DNA from 3 places in the Marinobacter sp. NP-4(2019) genome. Region 2 is predicted to be linked to each of the others. Evidence: predicted binding sites of a transcription regulator. Region 2 holds the regulator's gene; each other region holds the start of a gene.
What was found. The regulator sigma-54, encoded in region 2, starts transcription at its own class of promoters, with help from an activator protein. The targets are predictions, from matches to a motif close to ANTGGCATNNANNTTGCTNT.

Region 1 (8,045 bases), 1.0 Mb from region 2:
TTTGCCGATAAGGCTGTGGACAGTGGTATTCGGCAGCCTGTTCTCGCGCGGATATCTCCGGCAGATTTTGCGACCAACGGTGATGAGAATCCGGACTCGTGGGATATCTGGCGGGTTCAGCCAGGTATTGATGATGCGAACATCGCTGCGCTGGCCAACTACCGTGATGATGAGATCGTCACTTTAGTGCGGGAGACGGTGGGGGCAGAGAGTGAATGGAAGATCGTCCTGTTTTCGGGTGAGGGTACGCGGCTGAATTAAACCGTACCCTTAAACCGTACCCTGCTGACGACCGGCATTGGCGTACAGCTTGAGATAGTCGGTGCTGGTGACAATTCCGGTGGGTGCGCCGTTTTTATCCACCACCAGCGCTGCGTTCAACTGATGGGCCAGCATCAGTCGGGCCAATTGATGGGCGTCGGTTTCCGGTGAAGCTGTCAGAAATGCCGGCAGCTCAATGTGAATCATGCTGTGGCTCATGGCATTGCCATTGTGTTCATGTAGCCAGGCGAGCAGCCAGCGCAGGTCGATGAGTCCGGCAACGTTGTCCTGGGCAGTGATAACCAGATGGTGAACACCGTTATCATCCATCATTGTCAAAGCTTCGGAGAGGGTGGCGGTTGCCGGCAGTGAATAGAGCGTCTGGGTACAGATAGTTGCAACCGGAAGATAGCTGCGTTGTTCCCGGGGCTCATCGTATGCGGCGGAGCCATACTCCTCCATCGCACGGTGAAAGCCGGATGCGTATTGCGCGTGCTGGAACTCTGCGTCCGTGACTTCACTGTGGCCAGTATTAATAGCGTGTGATTCGGTCATTTCGGTGACGTCACCCACGCGCCGCCCCCGGAATATTTCCGGTAATCGGGTTCCGACGGGTCTGCCGGGTTCACTGACAAATATGGCCATGGATATCTCCGGGATCGTAACGCCCTTTAAATACTTATCGGCCGGCGTTCGGAAACCTTAAGCTCGTCAATGGGCCTTAGCCGCTTCCATTCTATAGCATCGATGCGGGTTTACCCGTTTTTCCAACGAACGAGGCAAACACGCAGGCTGCCCGGTAAGCTTATCCGCAAGAAATTCAGCCAGCAATGGCGCATAGGTCAGGCCCTTGCTGCCCAGGCCGGTAAACAGAAAGAGCCCGTTGAGCTTGTCACCTTCCAGGTTGTCGAGACTCCCGGCCACGGGTTGGTAGTCATGGGTGGTGCAGCGAAACCCGACCCGACCCTCAATGGTTTTCGCTTCAGAGTCGGCTGGTGGCTCATTATTCCAGAGTCCGGGTAGCATGGCGTTCAGTTCTCTCAGGTTTTCCCGATGGCTGTTGGCGCTTTCCTGAGGCGACAGGTCATGGAGATCAAAGGTGGCGCCGGTTACACATATCCCCTGGTGGGCGGGGTTCAGATACCTGGGGCCACAAATCACCGCCTCTGGCGCATGGATGCGCTCTTTGGGCAGATGACTGACCTGGCCCCGTATCGCCTTGAAACGGAAAGCGCCGCTCATGCCCTCGAGGGGAACAAGTTCCGGTGTCCGATGACCGGAGCAGAGAATAACCCTGTCGACATGGATGTCTGGCCCGGTGCCCGCGATTACCCACTCGTCCTCCTGTCTGGAAAGTCTCTGAACCTCCATGCCGAAACAGTGCCGAATGTTGGGGTGGTCTGCCAGGGTCCTGCACAGGGCGGCTGGCTCAAGCCAACCACTGTCGGCGTACCAGAGGCCGCCGGTTGCAACAGGAACGCCGGTCCGCCTGCTGGCCTCTGCCGCATCCACGGGTACCAGCACTTCTGGTGGATAGTGGTTACGGTCGAGAAAACGCTCCTGGCGTTGTTGTTCCTGCTCGCCCCAGGCCATTTGCAACAGACCGGTGGGATGCCAGCCATTGTGCCGGTAGGGCGCGTAGAAGCGCTGACTGAACAGGAGTGATGTCAGCGCCAACTGAGTCTGAGCGTTGAACTCGACCCCGAGCTTCACATAAAGCGCGCCTTGCAGGTTGCCGGAGGCTGCGGTACCCGCCTTGTTGGCACCGTCAACCAGGGTGACGTCGACGCCGCGCTCGGCAAGGTTGCGAGCCAGCAAGCTGCCGGCGATTCCGGCACCGACAATGGCAATCGAGGCGGGCTTGCTGACATCCGTTACCCCGGTTTCGGAAGCGGATTCCGGAATTACGCCGGTGAGCATGTCCCGTTTGCGCCCGAACCCGGCCACCTTGGTCATCGAAAAGCCGGTGTCCGCGAGGGCACGACGAATACGCCCTACGGCGGTAAAGGTAGCGAGGGTGGTCCCGGGTTTGCTGTGTTGCCGGATCTGGTGGATGGCATCATCCAGCCACATGCCCGGGTTCAGGGAAGGGGCAAAGCCATCGAGGAACCAGGCATCGGCGGTGAACTCCAGTTCCCGCCACGCATCGAGTACGTCTCCGAAATACAGGGTGAGCCGGACCCGCCCGCCGTCCAGCAAGACACGGTGAACACCCCTTACCAGTGGTGGATAGTGTCGGATCAGCTCGTCGCCGAGATCCTGCAGCTCCGGCCAGAGTGCCAGTGCACGTGTCAGATCATCCCTGGTCAGGGGGTATCGCTCGGCGGAAACGAAGTGCAGGATGGTGCTTTGGCTGGCAGGCGTGTTGCGCCAGGCCTGCCATGCAGCAAGAAAGTTCAGGCCGGTACCAAAGCCGGATTCCGCAATCACAAAGGACGCGTGATCCGGTAGGGTGGCAAAGCGCTCCGGCAACTGATTGTGCCCGATAAAGACATGCCGGGTTTCTTCCAGCCCGTTATCACGGTTGAAGTAGACATCGCCGAACAGTCTTGACTCCGGTACCCCATCTTGCCAGCGAATGTCAGCCGGCTCTATGGCCGGCACAGTCTCTTCTGCCATTACTTCCCGGATGCGTCGCCGCTATCGATAACAGTGATGCTGCGAATGATAATGGGGTCGTTCGGCACATCCGCCATACCACTGGAATAGCCGGTCTGCTTGCGGGCAATGGCATCCACCACGCCCATGCCTTCGGTCACTTTGCCAAAGACCGCATAGCCCCATTTCCTGGGGTTATCGGACGCATTCAGGTACGGATTATCAACCACATTGATAAAAAACTGCGAGGTGGCCGAGTGTGGCTGACTGGTTCGTGCCATGGCTAACGTACCCCGGAGGTTCCGCAGGGTGGGGCTGGCCTCATTGGGAATGGGGGTGCGGGTGTCCTTGCGACCAAGGTTGCGGTCGAAGCCGCCGCCCTGAATCATGAATCCCGGGATAACCCGATGGAAAATGGTGCCCTCATAGAAACCACTGTCCACATAACTGAGAAAGTTTTCCACGGTTTTCGGCGCCACGTCTGGCCGCAGCATGATTTCAATGACTCCTTCGCTGGTTTCCATGCGCACCTGGGGCAGTGGTTGATCCACGGTGTCGCTACCCGCCAAAACCGGGAAGCTGATGGCCAGTGAGGCCAATAAAACCAGCAAGAGATGAGTAACGGAAAGTGATGGGATTACCGGTAATGTCGACTGATTCGGGTTCACCTTGTTTGCTCCGTGGACGGCGCTGGCAATCGTGCAGCGAAAGATACGAGTCAGCCGGGATATTAACAGAAATTCCGCCAGTAACGGGTATTCCCCCATGCAGATCGGGTATTGATCGTCTAACCTGTCATAAGATTGTTTAACAAAAGGTGCGGCGGGTTGGGTGGTACGGCTGCAGTATTCATGGAATGGAGGGCGTCAGTGGATATCCGTCAGGGATTTGAAGAAAAATCACGGCTTGGCCGACTGCTTGTTAATCGGGGGTATTTGTCCACCCGGCAGCTGGACGAGGGGTTGCGCTTGCAGAGGGAAACCGGGCAGCGCCTCGGGGAAGTACTGATCCAGACCGGGTGGATCACCGAACGCGAGCTTTTCAGAGTCCTGAGACAACAGGCTCGTTTCCGCAACGCTGCCGCTGTGTTTACTATGGTGACTCTGCCGCTGCAGCCCCTGGTGAGTTTTGCGGCAAGCCCGGCGGTAAGTGCTTCCCAGGCCACCTCTTCGGAGTCAGGGCCGGTAATGCAGCAGCGTAAGGGGATTTCACCCTTGAGTGATGAGGATATGGCCGGGGTCTCGGGGCAGGGGGATCAGACGCTCGCTCAACGTATTGCTGCCGTCGAGGCCATGGTTTCAGGCGGAAGTGATACCGGTGAGGAGCCGGATGTCATCGAAGGGATCAAACTGACGGCCCATATCTTTGTTCCAGTGCTGAATTTCCTGGATTCCGATCTGACGATAACCGGGGTTCACTATCGCGACGATGGTCCTCGCCACCATGTTGGTGACAATGGCAGGCTTACGCTGGCATTTCCCGAGCGAATCGAGGAGATCCGCATGGATAATATCCGTGTCAGTGGTGGGCACACGCCCCCCATTGGCAATGTCAGTATCAGTGATATCCGCTTCGATCCGGATTCACGAATGACGATCTACACCAGATGAAACGGAAGGCAGGGCTCCGGAGCCTGATCTGACCGATCAGGCACTGGCCAGAATGGTTCTCTGAGAATCGCCGGTTTGCTCGCCATGAGCGCCATAAAGTTTCTGCTGGCCGCTGGCACCGCGGAAGATATCCGTCAGGCGTGACAAACGTTTCTGCATATGACTGATGACACGACCATTATTGCGGTTAATTTCCTGGCAGAACGTCAGTCGTTCATTGGCTTGTGTCCACAGCTCCGCCAGATCGGATAACCCCGCGCTTCGAATGAAGCGGGAAGGCGCACCGCCCTCGGGACGGTATCCCATGGCAACCAGGACGTGGATTTTCTGCTTGGCGCGCGCACGAATCTGATCGAGAACCGTATTCTTCTCGGTCGTTATCGTTTGCAATGCCTGCATATCCGAAGAGGAGAGGCAGGACTTTTCCTGCTCCAGAATGTCCGCTAGCGACTCCAGTTGGCGGATATCCTGGGAAAGAAGGTCTTTCAGTTCATCGATTGCGGCCATGATTTACTCACCCGAAAATGCTTTCATCCATCTCAAGCATTTTCTGGGCCAGTTTCTCAGCGTCAATCTTGTATGAACCATCGGCCAGGGCCGCACGGATCTGCTCAATGCGGTCATCATCCATCTCTGGATAATCACCCAGCTTCTGTTCCAGCTGTTTCAGGTTCTTCGCCTGGCTGCTGAGGTTAACGTTTTCCCCCCGCGCACCCTGAGCCTGGGTTTTGGCCTGCTCTGGCGCCTGTGGCTGGGTACTTTGTGTGGAGCCAGACTTGTCGGCCGTGGTTCTGTGAGTGTTGACCTGGCCGGGGCCAATTCCATTAAAGTCAACTGACATATCGGTACCTGCTTACTCTAATAGGCTGCCCAAGGGCAGCGTTCGCGAATTTTATACTTGCTTATCGGCGGTTGATTCGAAAGCTTTAGGCTATTTTAGCTACAAAAGATTACATATCCGTCATTTGTTTCGCGGGAGGTGGCAAGATCTTGCCGCCTGCGGAAAAAGCACGCCGTACACTTGTTGTTTCGATGACTTACATTGGAATCTCTACCTGTCCCGGGGCGGTGACCAGTGCTTTAACCGTTCGGGACGAGGACAGGTTTTCAACCACTACCTGGTCACCCACGCCGGCATCGGCCATGGCCTTACCCCGTGAGTTGACAGTAAAGCTGCCCTTGCGTGCGGTAATAATAACATGATCTCCCCGGGTGACCGCCGCCGGCGCGGAGAGCAGGTCAGGGGTCATCATTGTGCCGGCATTGACGCCGCGACGCATTTCCATGCCCACCAATTGATCAATGTCAGTAATCACGCCCTTGCGGGTCGCGTTCAGCACGACCGGTTCCGCAGCGATCATGCTGGCCATGATGCGTTCGCCGCGAGCCAGGGGGCGGGCAGCCACCAACCCTTCGCCACGAATGGACACGGAGGCGTTCAGGAACATCCGCCACGGGCGCTCACCCTGGCAGGCGACCTGAAGCGTTGGATGGGTGGATTGCCAGGGGTCGCCACTGAAGCTGACTGCCAGCGGCTGCTCACAGGTTGCCAGGGCCAGCCGACTGTCCAGTCGACCGGTTTTATGTGTGACATCAAACCCTTTTTTCGCCTGTTGCTCTGCGAAAGTCTCCAGAAACGAGTCGGCAGCATGTTTGATCTGCTCGGCCGTGGTGCTTTCCGCACGGGCAAGGCCTGCGGCAGACAGTAACAGTGTGACGACAAAAATGGTGGTGCGCATACGCAGCGGTTTGTCCTATGCTGTCATTATTCAGGCGATGCCTCCTAAGCACTTCAGGATTCGGCATGCCCGCCGTTAAACCCAAACAATGAGTCAAAATACTGGCGAAGTGCCAGTTTCAATAGCTCTCAATAGTTAACCAGCAAAATGCATGCCGGCATATTGGCGGGCAGGCCCGGGAGATAAAGTCATGGCAGGAGTACTCGACAGTGTAAATCAGCGAACGCAGCTGGTAGGGCAGAATCGCCTGGAGCTCCTGTTGTTCCGCCTTCGGGGAAGGCAGATGTATGGCATTAATGTCTTCAAGGTCAAAGAGGTCCTGCAGTGCCCGAAACTGTCCTCCATTCCCCGGAGCCGCAGTGTCGTGCGGGGTGTGGCTCATATTCGTGGAGAAACCATTCCGGTTATCGACCTGGCCATGGCCATCGGGCTTCCGGGTATACCCAAGGAAGCGTTGGCGAGCAGCTTTGTCATCATCACTGAATACAATCGCAAAACCCAGGGGTTCATGGTGACGGGGGTGGACCAGATCGTGAACATGAACTGGGAGGATATTTTGCCGCCCCCAAGGGGTGCCGGGACCGAAGTTTACCTGACAGCGGTAACCAGGATTGACGACAAGTTGGTGGAAATCATCGACGTAGAAAAGATTCTTGCAGAAGTTTCTCCGCTCAGGGAAGATGTCAACGAAGAGTTGGTGACCCGAAGTGCCGGGCGTGTGCAGGCGCACCTGCCAGTGCTGGTGGTGGATGATTCCAGCGTCGCGAGACGACAGATGGAACGGTGTCTGACAGCCATCGGCATGGAAGTCATCACCCGGGACGATGGTAAGCAGGCTTTTGATTATCTGAAAAAAATCACCGAAGATGGTTCAAAGGCCAGTGATCATCTGTCCCTTGTGATCTCCGATGTCGAAATGCCGGAGATGGATGGCTACACTTTGGTTACACGGTGCAAGAACGATCCGGCGTTACGGGATACATTTATCATGCTTCACACCTCACTGAGTGGCGTGTTCAACACCGCCATGGTTCAAAAGGTGGGCGCTGACGAGTTCATGGCCAAGTTCAGTGCAGACGAACTGGCTGAAAAGGTTATGGAGATCATTGATCGGGCCTAGTGCCGGCGATCAGTCCTGATTCACCCGACGCAGAGATTCAATGAAAGCGGATATTACGCCACAGGAATACGAGGCTTTTAAGACATTCCTGCAGGATGCATGTGGCATTCTGCTTGGTGATAACAAGCAGTACCTGGTGAAAAGCCGTCTGCGTCGCATCCTGGAGGAGCATCAGTTCAGCACCCTTGGGGAGCTCCTGAACCGCCTCAATCGTGCCAGTCACAGTAGCCTCAAGGAGGTGGTCATTGATGCGATGACCACCAACGAGACGCTGTGGTTTCGTGACAACCACCCGTTTCGTATTCTCCAGGAAAAACTGCTACCAGAGTTTGCCGAGCGAAACACGATGCAGCCATTGCGGATCTGGTCTGCCGCCTGCTCCACTGGACAGGAGCCTTACTCGGTCGCGATGATCATTGAGGAGTTCCGGCGTCAACGCCCGGGCAAGCTGCGGGATGTAAAGATAACAGCGACCGATATCTCGAAAAGTGTGCTGGAAGTAGCCCGCCGGGGTGAATATGAGATGATCGCCATTGGGCGTGGCCTTTCACCGGAGCGCCAGAAACAGTTTTTCACCCCCTCCCTGAACGGTGGCTGGCAGATACGGCCTCAGATCAAGGGCATGGTGGAGTTCAAGGAACTCAACCTGCTGGAGCGGTACATGCTGGGCAAGTTTGACATTGTCATGTGTCGTAACGTGTTGATCTATTTTTCCGC
Region 2 (8,045 bases):
CGTCCGCACTCGAATGCCAGTCTGGGAACACAGACGTTTATAAAACTACTCCACTTCGTCAATCGCTTCCCGCAAGTACCGGAACAGCTTCCTCGCCTGCCCGGTATTCTTCTGCTTCTCCACGTCCTTGCGGGCGTTGCGGGCCAGGTTGCGCAGGTGCTGGATATCGGCACCGGGGCAATAGTTTACGAATTCCCCCACCGCTGAATCGCCCTCGCTGATCATCCGGTCACGCCAGCGCTCCGCCAGGTGGTGTCGCCGGGTGTGTTCCTCGCTGCCGGCATCGAACGCATCAATCGCCCGCTTCAGGGCATCGGGATCGTCTTCCTGGCGGATGACCTTGCCAATGAATTGCAGGTGCCGGCGTTTGGCCTCATTCTGGCGAATGCGACGGGATTCCTCGATCGCGGCCCGCAGGGTGTCACTGATGGTCAGGGTGTCGAGCTGGTCATTGCTCAGTTCCAGCATACGCTTGCCGAGATCCTGGAGTGCGTGCATTTCCCGCTTGAGCTGGGATTTGCTGGGGCCAAGGTATTCCGGCGCGTCGTTGTCGTCGTGATGATCTTTCATAGTGCTATCTGCTTGTAGGGTTACGCATAGAATATGGTGGCCAGTCCCAAAAACGCCATAAACCCGACCACATCCGTAACCGTGGTCAAAATAACGCTGCCCGCCAGCGCCGGATCAATATTACGGGATTTGAGAAACAGCGGCAGCACGGTGCCAACCAGGGCAGCGGCCACCAGGTTAATAATCAGTGCCGCGGCAATGATGCCGCCAATCAACAAATCCTTGAACCAGAGCGTGGCAGCGGTCGCCACCACCACGGCCCACAGTACGCCGTTGAGGATGCCGGCTACAAATTCTCGGTTCAGCAGCCAGCCAACGTTGGCACCGCTGATTTGTCCCACCGCCATGCCGCGGATCACCAGGGTCAGGGTCTGGCTGCCGGCAATGCCGCCCATGCTCGCGACAATAGGCATCAGCACTGCCAGTGCGACCACCTTGGCGATCGTGTCCTCGAACATGCCGATAACGGCGGACGCAGTGAACGCGGTGATCAGGTTGATGCCCAGCCAGATGGCTCGGCGCCGGGTGGTTTTCAGGATCGGAGCAAAGGTGTCTTCGTCCTCGTCCAGACCCGCCATGCTCATTAGCGAGTGGTCCGCATCTTCACGGATAACGTCAACCACGTCATCGATGGTGATGCGCCCGAGCAGGCGGCCGTCTTCATTGACCACCGGTGCAGAGATAAGGTCATAACGCTCAAACAGGGTGGCTACCTTGGTGTCCGATAGCAGCACCGGAATGGGTTCAATATCCGTGTCCATCACTTCCCGCACGGTCGCTGCCGGGTTGGACACCAGCATCTTGGTAATTGGCAGCATGCCAATGAACTCGTCCCGCCGGCTCACCACGATCAGGCTGTCGGTCATCGGCGGCAGGTTACGGTGCCGGCGCAGGTAACGGAGCACGACGTCAATGCTGATGTCCGGGCGCACCGTGATGGTGTCCGTGTTCATCAGACCACCGGCGGTGTCCTCCGGGTAGGACAGGACTTCCTCTACCCGTCGCCGATCCTGCTCGTCCATGGTGTCCAGGACTTCCTGGATAACCGTGTCAGGCAATTGCTGGAGCAAGTCGGCCAGGTCATCCGACTCGAAGTCCTCGAGGATATCGGCCAGTTCCTGGGCATTCAGCTGGCTGAGAAAGTAGCCCCGGATATCATCACCGAGGTACTGGAGGACTTCACCTTCCAGCTGCTTGTCGACCAGGTTCCACAACAGGGCCCGCTGACGGGGCGGGGACGACTCCAGCAGGTGGGCTATATCACTGGGGCTCAGACCGCCATTCAGGATGCGTGCAACCTGTTTCAACGCGCCACTGTCAAGCGCTTCGCTAAGAGAGCGAAGGCGCTGGCGAGCCTGGCTTTTTTCCAGAATATCGGTCATGGTTCACCCACAGTCAGAAAACCCCCGTATTATAGCGGAGTTAGGCGGCACAGGTGATAAAGAGTTGTAGGTGAATGTCGCAGGAAACCAAAAGTCGGTCGAGAATGTGGGTTTATTCGCCTTCGCCAAAATAGTCATTGATCAGCTCGACCAGGGCCTCAATCGCCTGTTCCTCGTCTGCGCCGTCCGCAATCAGCTCTATTTCTGTTCCCTGGCTTGCGGCCAGCATCATGACCTGCATGATGTTTTTCGCATCAACTTCGCGACCTTTGCCACAGATTGTCACCGAGCTTTTATAGGCTGAGGCGGTGGCAACCAGCTTAGCGGTGGCACGCGCGTGCAAACCGAGCTTGTTGATGATGGTGATGGGACGTCGAATCATGCCCGTTTACCCCTGGTCCCTGGTTTGCAGGTGGGGTAATTCCGTGTGGCGGACCTGGACATTGTTGTACTTCTGACGGAAGTAGTCGCCCAGTTGCTCGCAGACATAGACAGAGCGATGCTGTCCGCCGGTGCAGCCGATGGAAATGGTCATGTAGCTTCGATTGCTGTCAGCGAACGATGGCAACCAGCTGTCCAGAAACGCAATCAGGTCGTCGACCATCCTGCGGCTCAGGGGCTCTTTCTCCAGAAATTCGATAACCGGTTGGTCAGTGCCGACATACTGGCGAAGGCTGGTATCCCAGTAGGGATTAGGCAGGCAGCGCACATCGAAGACGTAGTCGGAATCCAGAGGCACGCCGTGTTTGAAGCCGAATGACTGAAACAGCAGGGCCAGTTCCTGGTCCTTGCGCCCGACGATACGCTGCTTGACCATGTCGCGCAGTTCATACATGGACATGCCGGTGGTATCGATGTAGAGGTCGGCCAGCTTTGACAGTGGCTCCAGTAGCTGTTTCTCATTGCCAATGGCTTCCCGGAGTGACGTTTTGTCGTCACTCAGCGGGTGTTTGCGACGTGTTGCGTGGAAACGCTGGAGCAGGGATTGTTCGTCCGCATCCAGGTAGATAATCTCGACGGTGACGCCGGTACCCCGGAGCTGGCGATAAATGGTTTCGAAGTTGGTCAGCTCACCGGCCAGGTTGCGGGCATCGATACTGACTGCCATTTTACCCAGGCGGCCTGGGGAATCGCTGTGATTGGCGGCTTCTGTCGTCAAGGGGAAGAGCAGGCCGATAGGCAGGTTATCAATGCAGTAAAAGCCCAGATCCTCCAGCACGTGAAGCGCCGTACTTTTTCCCGAGCCTGACCTGCCACTGACAATAATCAGTTTCATTGCCTTTTTGCCTCCGCTCAGAAATGATCAGCTATCACCGTCCAACATGCAGCTGTAGAGAGATTGTGCATCCGTACATTGCCGCAACTGATCGCAAAATCCCCGGTCGTTGAATTTCTCCGCCAGTTGGCTCAGCAGTTCCAGGTGTTCGCTGGTCGCTTCCTTGGGAACAATCAAGGCAAACACCAGATCCACCGGCTGATTATCAATGGCATCGAAACTGACCCCTTCTTCCAGCGTCAGCAGTACACCAACCACCCGGTCAAGCCCTTCAAGGCGACAGTGAGGGATGGCGATGCCCTGGCCAATGCCGGTACTGCCGAGCCGCTCCCGGGAAATCAGGTTGTTGAAGATCTGGGTTTCGCTGAGAGAGGAATCCTGTTGATTCACCTGCTCGGCAATGAATTCCAGAACCCGTTTCTTGCTGGATGCCGGGGTTCGGCACAGGGTCAGTTCCGGTGCAAGAATGTTTTCGATAGTCAGGGATGTGTCGCTCATGAATCGACTGCAATTCCGTAAAAAAAAGGCTGCGGCACGTTCGTGCCGCAGCTCGATTATTTTGAATGCCTGGGAACCGGTATCTTAACGGACACCATTACCATGCATACGATCGATGTTCTTTTCCTTGTGTTTGAGAATCTGACGGTCCAGTTTGTCAATCAGCGAATCAATCGCTGCATACATGTCGTCATTCTCAGCCTTTGCGTGAATCTCACCACCAATCACGTGGAGTGTCGCCTCAGCCATTTGCCTTACCTTCTCAACCTGAAGCGTCACCTGACAGTTACTGATGTGGTCAAAGTGGCGCTCGAGCTTTTCAAACTTGCCTGATACGTAATCTTTCAATGAGGGAGTCAGTTCTACGTGATGGCCTGAAATATTGAGTTGCATAGGCGTCTCCTGTCGTCATCATGCTGACCCCGGTGAGGGCCAACGGTGTGCCGGCGTTATTCCTGCCGGCGGATCCAGTCGGGTCAAACCAGCCGTTTCCGTTCATTGGAAGGCGGAATGTGCATAGCCTCACGATATTTGGCTACGGTCCGCCTGGCTACCTTGATACCCTGTTCTCCTAGCATGGCTGCAATTTTGCTATCGCTCAATGGCTTTTTCGGAGTTTCTGCCGCAATCAGTTTCTTGATCATGGCACGGATCGCGGTGGAGGAACACTCTCCACCCTCATCAGTACTGACGTGGCTCGAGAAAAAGTACTTTAATTCAAAGATGCCACGGGGTGTATGCATGTATTTCTGGGTGGTCACCCGGGAAATGGTGGACTCGTGCATTTCCACGGCCTGGGCAATGTCCGACAGAATCAACGGCTTCATCGCTTCTTCGCCGTGATCCAGAAAGCCCTGCTGATGCTCGACAATCCGTGTGGCCACCTTGAGCAGGGTTTCGTTTCGGCTTTGCAGGCTCTTGATGAACCATTTCGCCTCCTGAAGCTGATCCCTCAGGTAGGTGTTGTCGGCGCTGCTGTCCGCGCGCTTGATCAGGGAAGCGTAACTGGCATTGACCCGGATCCGGGGAGCAATGTCGGGATTGAGTTCGACTCGCCAGCGGCCGTTGTGCTTGCGAACCATAACATCGGGAATGACGTAATCCGGTTCGGCCCGGTCTACCGAATCGCCCGGCCGTGGGTTGAGACTGGTGATCAGCGCCAGCACTTCCCGCAACTGATCTTCCTTCAGGCGGCTACGGCGCAGCAGTTGTGCGTAATCCCGGTTGCCCAGCAGGTTGATGTAATGGGTAATGACCAGTCGCGCCTGGGCCAGCCAGGGGGTGTCCGGCGGCAACTGGTTGAGCTGGATCAGCAGACACTCCTGCAGATTGCAGGCAAAGACGCCGGGTGGATCAAAGTGCTGCAGTCGGTGCAGCACTGCTTCCACTTCGTCCAGTTCCAGCGGGTCGTCCTCGGTGTCGTCCACCAGTCCGGAATGGATTTCCTCTATGGATGAGGCCAGGTAGCCACGCTCATCCACTGCGTCCATCAGGGCATGGGCGATGGCCTGGTCCCGTTCGCTCAGGGGGGTCAGGTTCAACTGCCATTCGAGATGGTCCTGAAGGGTCTCGGTCGGGGAATTGCGGGTTTCGAAGTCGCTGTCGTTCTCGTCTTCATTGCGGGCCGCCGGTGCCGGTGCTGACTGGTAGATGTCATCCCAGGCGGTATCTACTGGCAAATCGTCCGGAATGTTATCGGGAATGTCATTCTCCGATGCCCAGTCGGGACCGTTCTCGGATTCATCCCAGTCGGAGGTGGACTCCGTCGCCGAAGCGGTTTCCTCGGACTTCGGGGACTCTTCGTGGTCCTGCTCGGAGGTATTGGCATCCGGGGTATCGTCGTCTTCCGAGGTTTCCAGCATGGGGTTGGAGTCCAGAGCCTGCTGGATTTCCTGCTGAAGGTCGAGAGTAGAGAGTTGCAGAAGCCTGATCGCCTGCTGCAACTGGGGCGTCATGGTCAGGCTCTGACCCAGTTTTAACTGTAATGACGCTTTCATAACCATGGTTCAGGATCCGTCACCCAGTAAACGAGTGATTGCAAAAAAAATTCGTTGTATGCTGGCTACTTGCCAGACCAAGCAAGTTCTTTGCCGAGTGTACTTGCTTGTCACTGACATGACAATTGGGTCATGGTAAAACCGGCTCTGGAATATGACGCCGGTCAAAGCCGGAATTCATTTCCGAGGTAGACCTCTTTCACTTGCTGGTTGGCCAGGATTTCCTCCGAATTTCCGGAAGCAATAATGTGGCCGCCTGAAACGATGTAGGCATTCTCGCAAATGTCCAGGGTTTCACGCACGTTGTGATCAGTAATCAATACCCCGATCCCCTTGTCCCGCAAGTGCCGGATAATCTGTTTGATGTCGCTGACCGAAATGGGGTCGACACCGGCAAAGGGTTCATCCAGCAGGATGAACGCCGGTTCCATCGCCAGCGCCCGGGCAATCTCCACCCGCCGCCGCTCACCGCCGGACAGCGCCATGCCCAAGCTGTCGCGGATGTGCGTAATGTGGAACTCTTCCAGCAGCTCTTCCAGTTTGGCCTCGCGATCCGCCCGTTTGAGTTCCTTGCGGGTCTCCAGGATCGCCATGATATTGTCCCGCACCGTCAGCTTGCGGAACACCGACGCTTCCTGGGGCAGGTAGCCAATCCCCTTGCGGGCACGACCATGCATCGGTAGTGGCGTAATGTCCTTGCTGTCGATGGTGATGCGGCCATTATCCGCCGATACCAGTCCTACGATCATGTAGAAGCAGGTGGTCTTGCCTGCTCCATTGGGACCCAGCAGGCCAACAATTTCGCCACTGCGAATCTCCAGGGAGACGTCAAGGACCACTTTTTTGTGTTTGTAGCTTTTTGCCAGATTACTGGCCCTGAGAACTGCCATCCGAATCCTGTCTGTTTTGACTGCTGCGTGGCTGGATAACCATCTCAACACGGCCATTGCCGTTGCTGGCGGACCCTTCTGCGGTGACGACACGGTCGACGCTATCATAATGAATGATGTTGCCGCGGAACAGGTTGCCATTCTGTTCAATCACTGCTTCCCGTTCAAATGTCAGCCGGTTTTCCGGGGCCGAGTAGGTGATGTTGAGGGCGCGAGCGTCGGTTTCTCCTTCGCCGTTCCGCGCGGGTTGCCGGTAGTGGGCTGGTTGCCCGGTGGCTTCGATTCGCCGCAGGCCGTTCTCATCACGGTAGAGGATCACTTTGTCGGCGGTCAGCTCAGTGGCTCCCTGGGTCAGGGTGACGTCTCCGGTGTAGGTGGCAACCCCCTTGCTGTCATCCAGCCGTGCGCTGTTGGCTTTGACGGTAATCGGGGTGTCGGAGTCCAGGCTGAAAGCAACTGCTGACCCGGCAAACAGGAGTGCTGCCAGCGCTGCGGTAAAATTACGGATTGGCTTGTTGGCCAGGTTCATAGCGTCCTTCCACCTGTGAGTCGAGTTCGAGAATGCGGGCATCTATCCAGGCCTTCATTCCGGTTGCCCGGGTCACGCTGAATGAATCGGTCAGCGTGACCGGAGCGTCGGTGTAGACCGTGCGGCTGTTGTTGTCCAGCGTCAGCCTGGAAGTCGTCAGGATGCCCCGGCGGTCACCGGCAGTGCGAATCACCTTGACGTTACCTTTGAGGTGAAGCAGGCCATCCGCCTCACGGTAAGTTCCGGTATCCGAGCTCAGGTGCCAGGGTTCGGACTCACCCTCACCAAATAGTTCCGCCCGTGGGGATTCCATGATGGCCCTGTTGCTGGCTTCAAACTGCTCAATACGCGGGCTTTCAAAGCGCACATTGAGTTTGCCGGTTTCATCGTATGAAAGGTAGCGACCGTTGACGACAAAGCCATCGGGTTCGGACTGCCCTCTCAGTGCCGCTGCGTCCACCGGTTCCTGAGGCTCGTCACTCTGCCACATCATCACGATCAGAGCCACAATGGTGCAGCCCAGTGCCAGGGTTCTCAGCCAGGGACGGTCGACCAGTAACAGGGTGGGGAGCAGGTTGCCTCTCATCGCGACGGGTCCTTCAGTCGGCCAGGGTGTAGGCGGCCAGGGTGGTGTCGAGCTGGCCGCAGGCGGTCAGCAACAGGTCACAGGCCTCCCGAACCGCACCGCTGCCACCGGGGACCGAGGTACATACATCCGCCTGTTCGCGAACCAGCCAGTAGCCGTTGGGAACGGTAATGCCCAGGCCGGCAAAGCGGATGGCGGGCAGGTCCGGCAGATCATCGCCCATATAGGCGATCTCGTCGGGGCTGACACCAAGGGATTCGACCAGTTCCTGCAGCGCCACCTTCTTGTCTTCGCGGCCCTGCATCAGGTGCGGGATG
Region 3 (8,045 bases), 870 kb from region 2:
GCTTCTTCCACACCCAGATCGCTGGCATTGACTCCGAACACGTAGTTGTCGAGTTTGAAGTCTTTCAACATCATCTTGGTGTGGAACAGGTTCTCCTGGTACACGTTGACGTCGATCATCTGATAGGCGTTCTGGGTATCCTCGGTCAGATAGTTCTGAATCGAGTTGATGTCGTGATCGATATAATGCTTGGTGCCGTCCACGTCACGGGTAAAGCCGCGCACACGGTAGTCTACCGTGACCACATCGGAATCGAAGCTGTGGATCAGATAGTTCAATACCTTCAACGGTGAAATCAGACCGCAAGTCGACACATCGATATCTGCCCGGAAGGTGCTTACACCATCGTGGGGATGGCTTTCCGGGTAGGTGTGTACGGTGACATGGCTCTTGTCCAGGTGCGCCACGATGGCATCCGGTAGCGGGCCCGGAGATTCTTCGTTGTCAGGCTCTTCACCGTTGGTGAGCTCATGCTCGGCGATCAGCATGGTCACCGAGGCGCCGTGAGGCTCATAGTCCTGGCGGGCAATATTGAGAACATTGGCGCCAATGATCTTGACCACATCGGTCAGGATCTGGGTCAGGCGCTCGGCATTATACATCTCGTCGATGTAATCGATGTAAGCTTCCCGTTGCTCTTCGGTCTGCGCGTAACAGATATCGTAGATATTGAAACTCAGGGATTTGGTCAGGTTGTTGAAACCGTGCAACTGGAGTTTGGTTTCCATGCTCAGCCCCTCCGGATGATGGAGATGAATGACTACAGAAGGCCTGATCGGGCATTCTGCCGAGGCCGCCACCGACTACTGACCGGATTGTTCACCATTTGCGCAGACCGGCGGAGAAGGGTGCGTATTATGCACACCGCGAATGTGGTTGGGTAGTCTTCGCAACCACATTTTAGCATCCGTAATTTCCGTGTCCGCTACCGGTTATTCCGCCTCACGGATTTCATGGCTGTGGGTGATCTCCACGCCCGCTTTTTCCAGCATGATCGAGGCTGAACAGTATTTCTCGGCTGACAGGCTGACGGCGCGTTTGACCAGACTTTCTTTCAGTTTGTGACCGGTAACCACAAAGTGTAGATGAATACGGGTAAAAATGGCGGGGATGGCATCGGCCCGTTCCGCTTCCAGCTCAGCGTGACAGGCGGTGACGTCCTGGCGGCTCTTTTTGAGAATGCTCATGACATCAAAAGATGAGCAGCCGCCAAGGCCCATCAACAGCAGTTCCATCGGGCGTGGTCCGAGATTTTCACCGCCGTGGTCGGGTGGGCCGTCCATCTGCACGGTGTGGCCGGTACCGCTGGTGGCCTTGAAGCTGGCATTTCCTGCCCAGTCTACAGTTGCTTTCATGTCGGTAAACTCCACAATACATCGGGGATCCGGCACGGATGCTAGCACATAGCGTGACGCCCGGCAGCAACACCCGTCCCGGGCCGGTTACACAGATACACACGGTTTCAGGTTGCCGAAACCGGGCCTTCTTGTTATAAGTTGCGCTGATTTTCAAGAAAAATGACTAAACCCGCATGGAAAGCCGGGCACATAATAAACATCGGGACCCGCCAGTTTTTGAGGAGGCATGACTCGCACTATGGCCACTATCGTCAAGCCGGTTGAGCAGAAAACCAAGCATCTGGATTATTTCCTGTCGCAGTGTCACCGCCGGCGCTACCCCGCCAAGAGCACCATTATCTATGCGGGCGACAAGAGCGATTCACTATTTTATATCGTCAAGGGCTCCGTAACCGTCATCATTGAGGATGACGACGGCCGCGAGATGATCATGGCCTACCTTAACGCCGGTGATTTTTTTGGCGAGATGGGGCTGTTTGACAACATGGATTCCCGCAGCGCCTGGGTGAAGGCGAAGACCGAGTGCGAAGTGGCTGAAATCAGCTATACCAAATTCCGCGAGATTGCTCAGCAGGACCCACGGGTTCTGTATTTCATTGGCGAGCAGATGGCCTCCCGCCTCCGTCAGACCACTCGCAAGGTTGGTGACCTGGCCTTTCTGGACGTCACCGGTCGTGTCGCGCGGACGCTACTGGACCTGTGCAAGGAACCCGATGCCATGACTCACCCGGATGGCATGCAAATCAAGATCACCCGTCAGGAAATCGGTCGCATTGTTGGCTGTTCCCGGGAAATGGTCGGCCGCGTACTGAAAACCCTGGAAGACCAGGGGCTGGTACGGGTCAAGGGCAAGACCATGGTGGTCTACGGTACCCGTTGACCACGGCCCCGTGTTTCCTAGGCGTGGGCTGCCCTCCCGGCAAATCCATCAATCCAGCCGGCAATGACGTCGGGCTGGGTCAGCAGGACCCAGTGGGGGGCATCAATGTCCTGTCGACTCAGTTTTCCTGCCCATTTCTCCAGGCCTTCGAATAGCTGCTCTTTCACGTAATTGTCCTGGCCCGGCACAATCAGTTGCACCGGACATTGTGCCGGTCGGGGCTCCGGCCGTAACAGTTTGGGCATGAAGTTGGCCCGGTAAAGTTTTACGCCGTAGCGACCGTCATTACGCTGAAAACGGTTGTATTCCGCATCGGACACCTGCTCCCGGTTCTTCAGATAATTTGGCCACACCTTGTCGAGTCCGGCGCGCCAGACAGTTTCCGGCAACAGTGGCAACTGAAACATGGCCACGTACCAGGAACTGGCGAGCTGTTTGAGGACCTTGCGGGTGCCGCCTTCACTGACACGGGTAACGTTGTTACGTAACCAGAAACCGACATGGTCCAGGCACGGCCCGGAAATGGTGGTGTACGACCGGATTCTTGACGTGAGTGGACCGGTGGTCACCGATTCCCAGCTCTGTATGGAGCCCCAGTCGTGGGCGGCAAGGTGGAACGGCCGGTCGGGAATAACGGTATCTACAACGGCTGCCAGATCCGCGGCGAGATGCGTCATCCGATAGGCACGGGTTTTGGCTGGCTTGTCGGAGCGACCTGCGCCGCGAACATCGTAGCGGACGACAAAATAACGCTCTTTCAACTGCTCGGTTACCTTGTCCCACACGGTATGGTTGTCCGGATAACCGTGCACCAGCACCAGCGGAGGAGAATCGGGATTACCGTCGGTGGTGACGTACAGGTTGACGCCGTTATTGTTCACCCACTGATGCTGTGTTGTCATTGCTTGCTCCTGTTGGCGCTGTCATACCTTCACAGATTACCGATCAGAGAGCAGACTGGCCCGTGCCAAGCGGGCCAGACTTTTGGGCAAGTCGTCCCCATGACTGGTTAATCGACAATGGCGACGGTTTTGATCTGAAGCCAGACGTTCATGCCCGGCGCCAACTGCAGCTGATGGGCAGCCCGGCTGGTCAGCCGGGCCAGGAAAGGGGTGTCACCGGACTGCAGTCTGACCAGGGTCGTCCCCGGGCTCTGGTCGGTGGCGACCTGTTCCACTCGGGCGGGTAGCAGGTTCTGGATGCTCTGTTTGTGGTTGGGAGCCAGCGCGATGCTGACGTCCCGGGCGAGAATCTGAAGCCTTACGGACCGACCGGACTCCAGCTGCGGCTCGTCCCGGACCCAGAGACTGCCGCCCTTGAAGTCGGCGCGACACAGGTGCCAGCGGGTGTCACGTTCACTAATGACCGCGTTGACAATGACGCCGGCGTCCTCTTCCAGGGCGAAAGGTTGATCGATGCGAGCCAGGGTCTCCTGCAGCGGTCCTTCGGCCACCACACGGCCGTTATCCATCATCACCACGTGATCCGCCAGTCTGGCAACCTCGGGCGCTGAATGGGTGACATAGAGCACCGGGATGTCGAGGGTGTGGTGCAGGTTCTCCAGATAGGGCAGGATGTCCTGCTTGCTTTGCCGGTCCAGTGCGGACAGGGGTTCGTCCATCAACAGCAGACGGGGACTGGTCAGCAGTGCCCGGGCAATGGCTACCCGTTGACGTTCGCCGCCGGACAGTTTCTCCGGCATACGGTTCAGCAGGTGTGAAAGTCCCAGCCAGTGCACTGCCCGATCGAAACTGATCTGTCGCCGGTCGGCTGCAATGCGCTGGTAGCCATAGGTGAGGTTGCGCCGGACCGACAGGTGGGGAAACAGGCTGGTTTCCTGGAAGACGTAGGCCAGGGGGCGCTGGTGAACGGCCAGATGGTGGTGGTCATCCTGCCAGCATTCACCGTTCACCGACAGGTAACCAGCGGCCGGCTGCAGTCCGGCAATGCACCGAAGCAGCGTGGTCTTGCCACAGCCGGAATGGCCAAACAGAGCGGTGACGCCCCGTCCGGGGAGTTGCAGGTCCACGTCCAGTTGAAAGCTTTCGAAGTCACACCGGAAGCGGGTGAGAATGCCCGTGCCCTGGTTCATTTAACGACCCCGCCTGCCAGCCGGCCGTTGATGGTGTAAAGTCCGATCAGCATCAGGAAGGCGAACAGCAGCATGCCTCCGGCCAACCAGTGCGCCTGACCATACTCCAGGGCTTCGACGTGATCGTATATGGCCACGGACAGCACCCGGGTTTCTCCGGGAATATTGCCGCCAATCATCAGCACCACGCCAAACTCACCGATGGTATGGGCGAAGGTCAGTACCGCCGCGGTCAGAAAGCCTGGTCGCGCCAGGGGAACGGCGATGGTAAAGAAGCGATCCCATGGTGAAGCCCGTAGGGTTGCGGCAGTTTCCAGCAATCGTTCATTAAGGCTGACAAAGGCATTCTGCAAGGGCTGAACGGTAAACGGCAGCGAGTAGATGACGGACGCCAATACCAGACCTTCGAAGGTGAACGGGAGCGTGCCGATCCCCAACCGTTCGGTCAGTTGGCCGATAAAACCGTCGGGGCTCAGCATCATTAACAGATAGAAGCCCAGTACGGTGGGGGGAAGTACCAGGGGCAGAGCGACAATCGCAAACACCGGCTGACGCAGCCAGTGCCGGCTGCGGGCGAGCCACCAGGCGATCGGGGTGCCGATGATCAGCAGTAGCAGTGTGGTGATGCCGGCCAGTTTGAGGGTGAGCCAAACCGCTTGCCATTCAGGGCCCATAGTTGCTCCGTCGGATTCACCGGTTGTGCCGGTCATTGTGTCAGGATCTGACGGTTATCCTAGCGGTCTTTGCCAATGATTTCCCGGGCTTTTTCGAAGGTCGGCAGCATAATGTGAGGTGTGGGAGTGCACCGGTCCGCGTATCGACGGACCGGTGGGAGCGTTTACCGTTGCTTTCTGCGACGGGATAGGCCGATGCCGGTCAGACCCAGTCCCATCAGGGCCAGAGTGCCGGGTTCCGGAACCTCGTTGGGCAGGTCCACGGTATCCAGGGTCTCACCCATAACGTAGGAATAACTCAGGTTCACCAGTTCCCCGGAAAACAGCGAGCCGATGTCGAAACCCAGGCCGATGACGTAATCGCCATCGCCATCGTTGACCCCCGCCAGGTAGTCGTCCGGGTTGGTGGACCAGGGGGCAGAGATCCCGGTGTTGTGGGTGATATCGGATTGTGTGTAAAGGCCGAGGGTCAGCCCGGTCATGCCGCCCTGGGAGTTCACGAAGTCCTCTTCTGCAACACCGGTGGTGCCCCGGGTGTTGGTGGTGTCGTAGGAACCGTGGGTGTTAACGTCCGGGTCGGGGTCGATGGCGCGAAGGAAGGTCAGATCGCTCAGATCCTGGAGTGCGGTGATCGTGGTCAGTACATCAATGCGCTCATGGTCGTCATTGAACGAATAGCTGTGGCTGATGGTGAACAGGTCGCTGTACTGACCCTCCCAGGCCACCTGATTGTCGGCAATGCCACCGGAGAGATCCGTTGGGCCCGTCAGGGTAGTGATACTCCCGGCCGAACTGGCGTTGTTGTTTCCAACAGTGCCGGTCTGGGCGGACTTGACACCAAACCACTCCCAGGGAGTGCCGGGCGTCAGGTAGTCCTCCGGACCCCAGTTGCGGGTACCGCTGGTGTCGTGAATGATGCCCGGATCAGCGCTGCCCCCAGCACCGAGGGTGCCATTGTCACTGACCGCCGTACGGACATAATCACCTTCCATTACGATAGGGGCCGCGACGGACGAACCCGTGACCATGAGCCCTGCAGCAGCGAGGGTGTGGGGAAGAAAGCGGGATAAGGTACTCAAGCGCATGTGTAACTTCTCCGTGTCATAGTAAGTGCGTTTCATGCGCCGTCCATAAAGGCAAGTACCAAGCCGATGCGTGCAGACCACTTTAAAAACAGAGAGTTATTGTTTTTTTGCTCTACCCTTGCCGATCAGCATGTAAAATGGTCTGACACTCGGTTATTGGTTGTCGTTTATTTTGCAGAGTCGCGCTGATGGTCTGTCCGTTCCCACTCCGGCGGTCGCCAGAGGTGCTGAAGTCGGGAGCTCAACGCGCCCGGGCGAGTCATGTCCCGGAACATGTCCCTGTACTCGTGGGTCCATAATACGATCAGGTTGTTGGAGTACACGGGGCGGGTAATGCCGTATTCCGGGGGATTCCGGGCATCCTCCGGTGTAAAGGTACCAAACAGCCGGTCCCAGATAATCAGGGTGCCACCGTAGTTGCGGTCGATATAGTCCGGGTTGCGGCCATGGTGTACACGGTGGTGGCTGGGTGTGTTAAACACAAGTTCCACCCAGGACGGTAACTGCCTGACCAGTGTGGTATGGATAAAGAACTGGTACACCAGTGACAGGGCATAGGCGACCCCGATCCAGACCGGGTTAAAGCCGATAAACGCCAATGGCAGGTAGAACATCCACCCACCATTGAAAATATTGGTGGCGTTCTGGCGCATCGCGGTGGAAAAGTTCATGCGCTCCGAGGAGTGATGGACCACGTGGGCGGCCCAGAACCAGCGTATGCGATGGCTGGCCCGGTGCATCCAGTAAAAACAGAAGTCGACCCCCAGAAAGGTCAGGAACCCGGTGACCCAGGTCAGCTCCAGCTCCAGCAGCCGATAGTGGTAAAGGAATGCGTAGACCGGAAAGGCAATGATACCGGCAAACAGCAATTCGGTCGCCTGGTAACCGGCGCCCAGGGCGAAGTTGCGGATGGCTTCCCGGGTGTCCATCAGTGTCGGGTCATGGCGAAGCCTCAGGTATTCCCAGACGGTGATGGCGATAAACACCGGCGTTGCAATCATGAAAATCAGTTGCCGTTCGTCCAGGGCCAGCCAGGGCGCTATGGCGTTCCAGAGTGGTAGCAGGCCGCTGTTCTCCAGAACGGTCAGCATCATGTCGGTAATAGCCATAAGCAGATCCGGTTATCCGTTATTGTGTGCTGTCTATTTTTGCCTGCTCCTCGGTTTTATAATTGACGATATACGCCACTGAATTGATAATCCATGCCAATGTTGAAGCAATGGTCAGGAGTCGTTCGCCATGGCGAGAGTGGTAAGGGTAACCGGTGCCTGGACCGGTCTGCTGACGGACTGGCTGGACCAGCAGCACCTTGATGCCGGCCCCCTGCGACCGGAGCTGGCCCGCTGGTCCGCGCAGGATAATGTCCCGGTGGCGGTCTGGCGTGACCTGCTGGCGAGAGGGCTGGCACTGTGCCCGGACAGCGCCGCGCCGGAACTGGACGTGGGAAGCTGTGTGCGACCGGGACACGTTGGGGTACTGGGGTATCTGGTGCTGGCATCGGATACGCTGGGCGAGGCCATGCAGGCGTATCAGCGATACGAAACCCTGTTCTACGGCACCACACTGGCGGAAATCGGTATCGATGGTGATCAGGCGGAAATGCGCTGGCCGCCGTCGGACAATGAGCTGGGGCAGCAGGCGGACGGGGCAGCCATCGCGGCCCTGGTGACGTTCCTGCGGCGACAGCTCGACAACCCGCCACCCCCTTCCTCGGTCTCTTTCATGGAATCCGTCGGGCCGGATGCCGCTCGCGCCTATGAGGCATTCTTCGGATGCCCCGTTACCTGGAACGACAGCCACGTGCGAGTGCGGTTTCCGCTGGCATACCTGAATATTCCCATGCCACGTCGGGACCCGACGCTGAAGGAGCTTTTGGACCGGCAGGCCCAGGCGTTGCTGCGGGCTTTGCCGGGCAGCTCGGAAACCGAGCGACAACTGCAGCAGGTGCTCTTGAAG

Region 1: flgA (flagellar basal body P-ring formation chaperone FlgA) is a predicted target of sigma-54. The motif match lies at 6,348-6,367, and genes of this name have one in related genera.
Region 3: EHN06_RS21560 (PEP-CTERM sorting domain-containing protein) is a predicted target of sigma-54. The motif match lies at 6,138-6,157, and genes of this name have one in related genera.

Annotation. Positions count from the first base shown of each region.
Region 1 covers NZ_CP034142.1:2,064,587-2,072,631, forward strand. The annotation lists gene EHN06_RS09460 (hypothetical protein) at 1-261, shown strand, start outside; gene EHN06_RS09465 (CBS domain-containing protein) at 271-906, opposite strand; gene mnmC (bifunctional tRNA (5-methylaminomethyl-2-thiouridine)(34)-methyltransferase MnmD/FAD-dependent 5-carboxymethylaminomethyl-2-thiouridine(34) oxidoreductase MnmC) at 973-2,880, opposite strand; gene EHN06_RS09475 (peptidylprolyl isomerase) at 2,880-3,527, opposite strand; gene EHN06_RS09480 (pilus assembly protein PilB) at 3,729-4,469, shown strand; gene EHN06_RS09485 (flagella synthesis protein FlgN) at 4,506-4,976, opposite strand; gene flgM (flagellar biosynthesis anti-sigma factor FlgM) at 4,984-5,310, opposite strand; gene flgA (flagellar basal body P-ring formation chaperone FlgA) at 5,507-6,208, opposite strand; gene EHN06_RS09500 (chemotaxis protein CheV) at 6,399-7,328, shown strand; gene EHN06_RS09505 (CheR family methyltransferase) at 7,369-8,045, shown strand, end outside.
Region 2 covers NZ_CP034142.1:3,103,372-3,111,416, reverse strand. The annotation lists gene EHN06_RS14150 (carbon-nitrogen hydrolase family protein) at 1-43, shown strand, start outside; gene yjgA (ribosome biogenesis factor YjgA) at 46-570, opposite strand; gene mgtE (magnesium transporter) at 591-1,952, opposite strand; gene EHN06_RS14135 (HPr family phosphocarrier protein) at 2,065-2,334, opposite strand; gene rapZ (RNase adapter RapZ) at 2,341-3,228, opposite strand; gene ptsN (PTS IIA-like nitrogen regulatory protein PtsN) at 3,256-3,726, opposite strand; gene hpf (ribosome hibernation promoting factor) at 3,811-4,119, opposite strand; gene EHN06_RS14115 (RNA polymerase factor sigma-54) at 4,203-5,729, opposite strand; gene lptB (LPS export ABC transporter ATP-binding protein) at 5,888-6,613, opposite strand; gene lptA (lipopolysaccharide transport periplasmic protein LptA) at 6,591-7,142, opposite strand; gene lptC (LPS export ABC transporter periplasmic protein LptC) at 7,114-7,728, opposite strand; gene EHN06_RS14095 (KdsC family phosphatase) at 7,742-8,045, opposite strand, start outside.
Region 3 covers NZ_CP034142.1:3,974,689-3,982,733, reverse strand. The annotation lists gene speD (adenosylmethionine decarboxylase) at 1-728, opposite strand, end outside; gene EHN06_RS18185 (OsmC family protein) at 933-1,355, opposite strand; gene crp (cAMP-activated global transcriptional regulator CRP) at 1,597-2,238, shown strand; gene EHN06_RS18175 (alpha/beta fold hydrolase) at 2,256-3,140, opposite strand; gene modC (molybdenum ABC transporter ATP-binding protein) at 3,248-4,330, opposite strand; gene modB (molybdate ABC transporter permease subunit) at 4,327-5,040, opposite strand; gene EHN06_RS21560 (PEP-CTERM sorting domain-containing protein) at 5,169-6,089, opposite strand; gene EHN06_RS18155 (sterol desaturase family protein) at 6,257-7,198, opposite strand; gene EHN06_RS18150 (helix-turn-helix domain-containing protein) at 7,329-8,045, shown strand, end outside.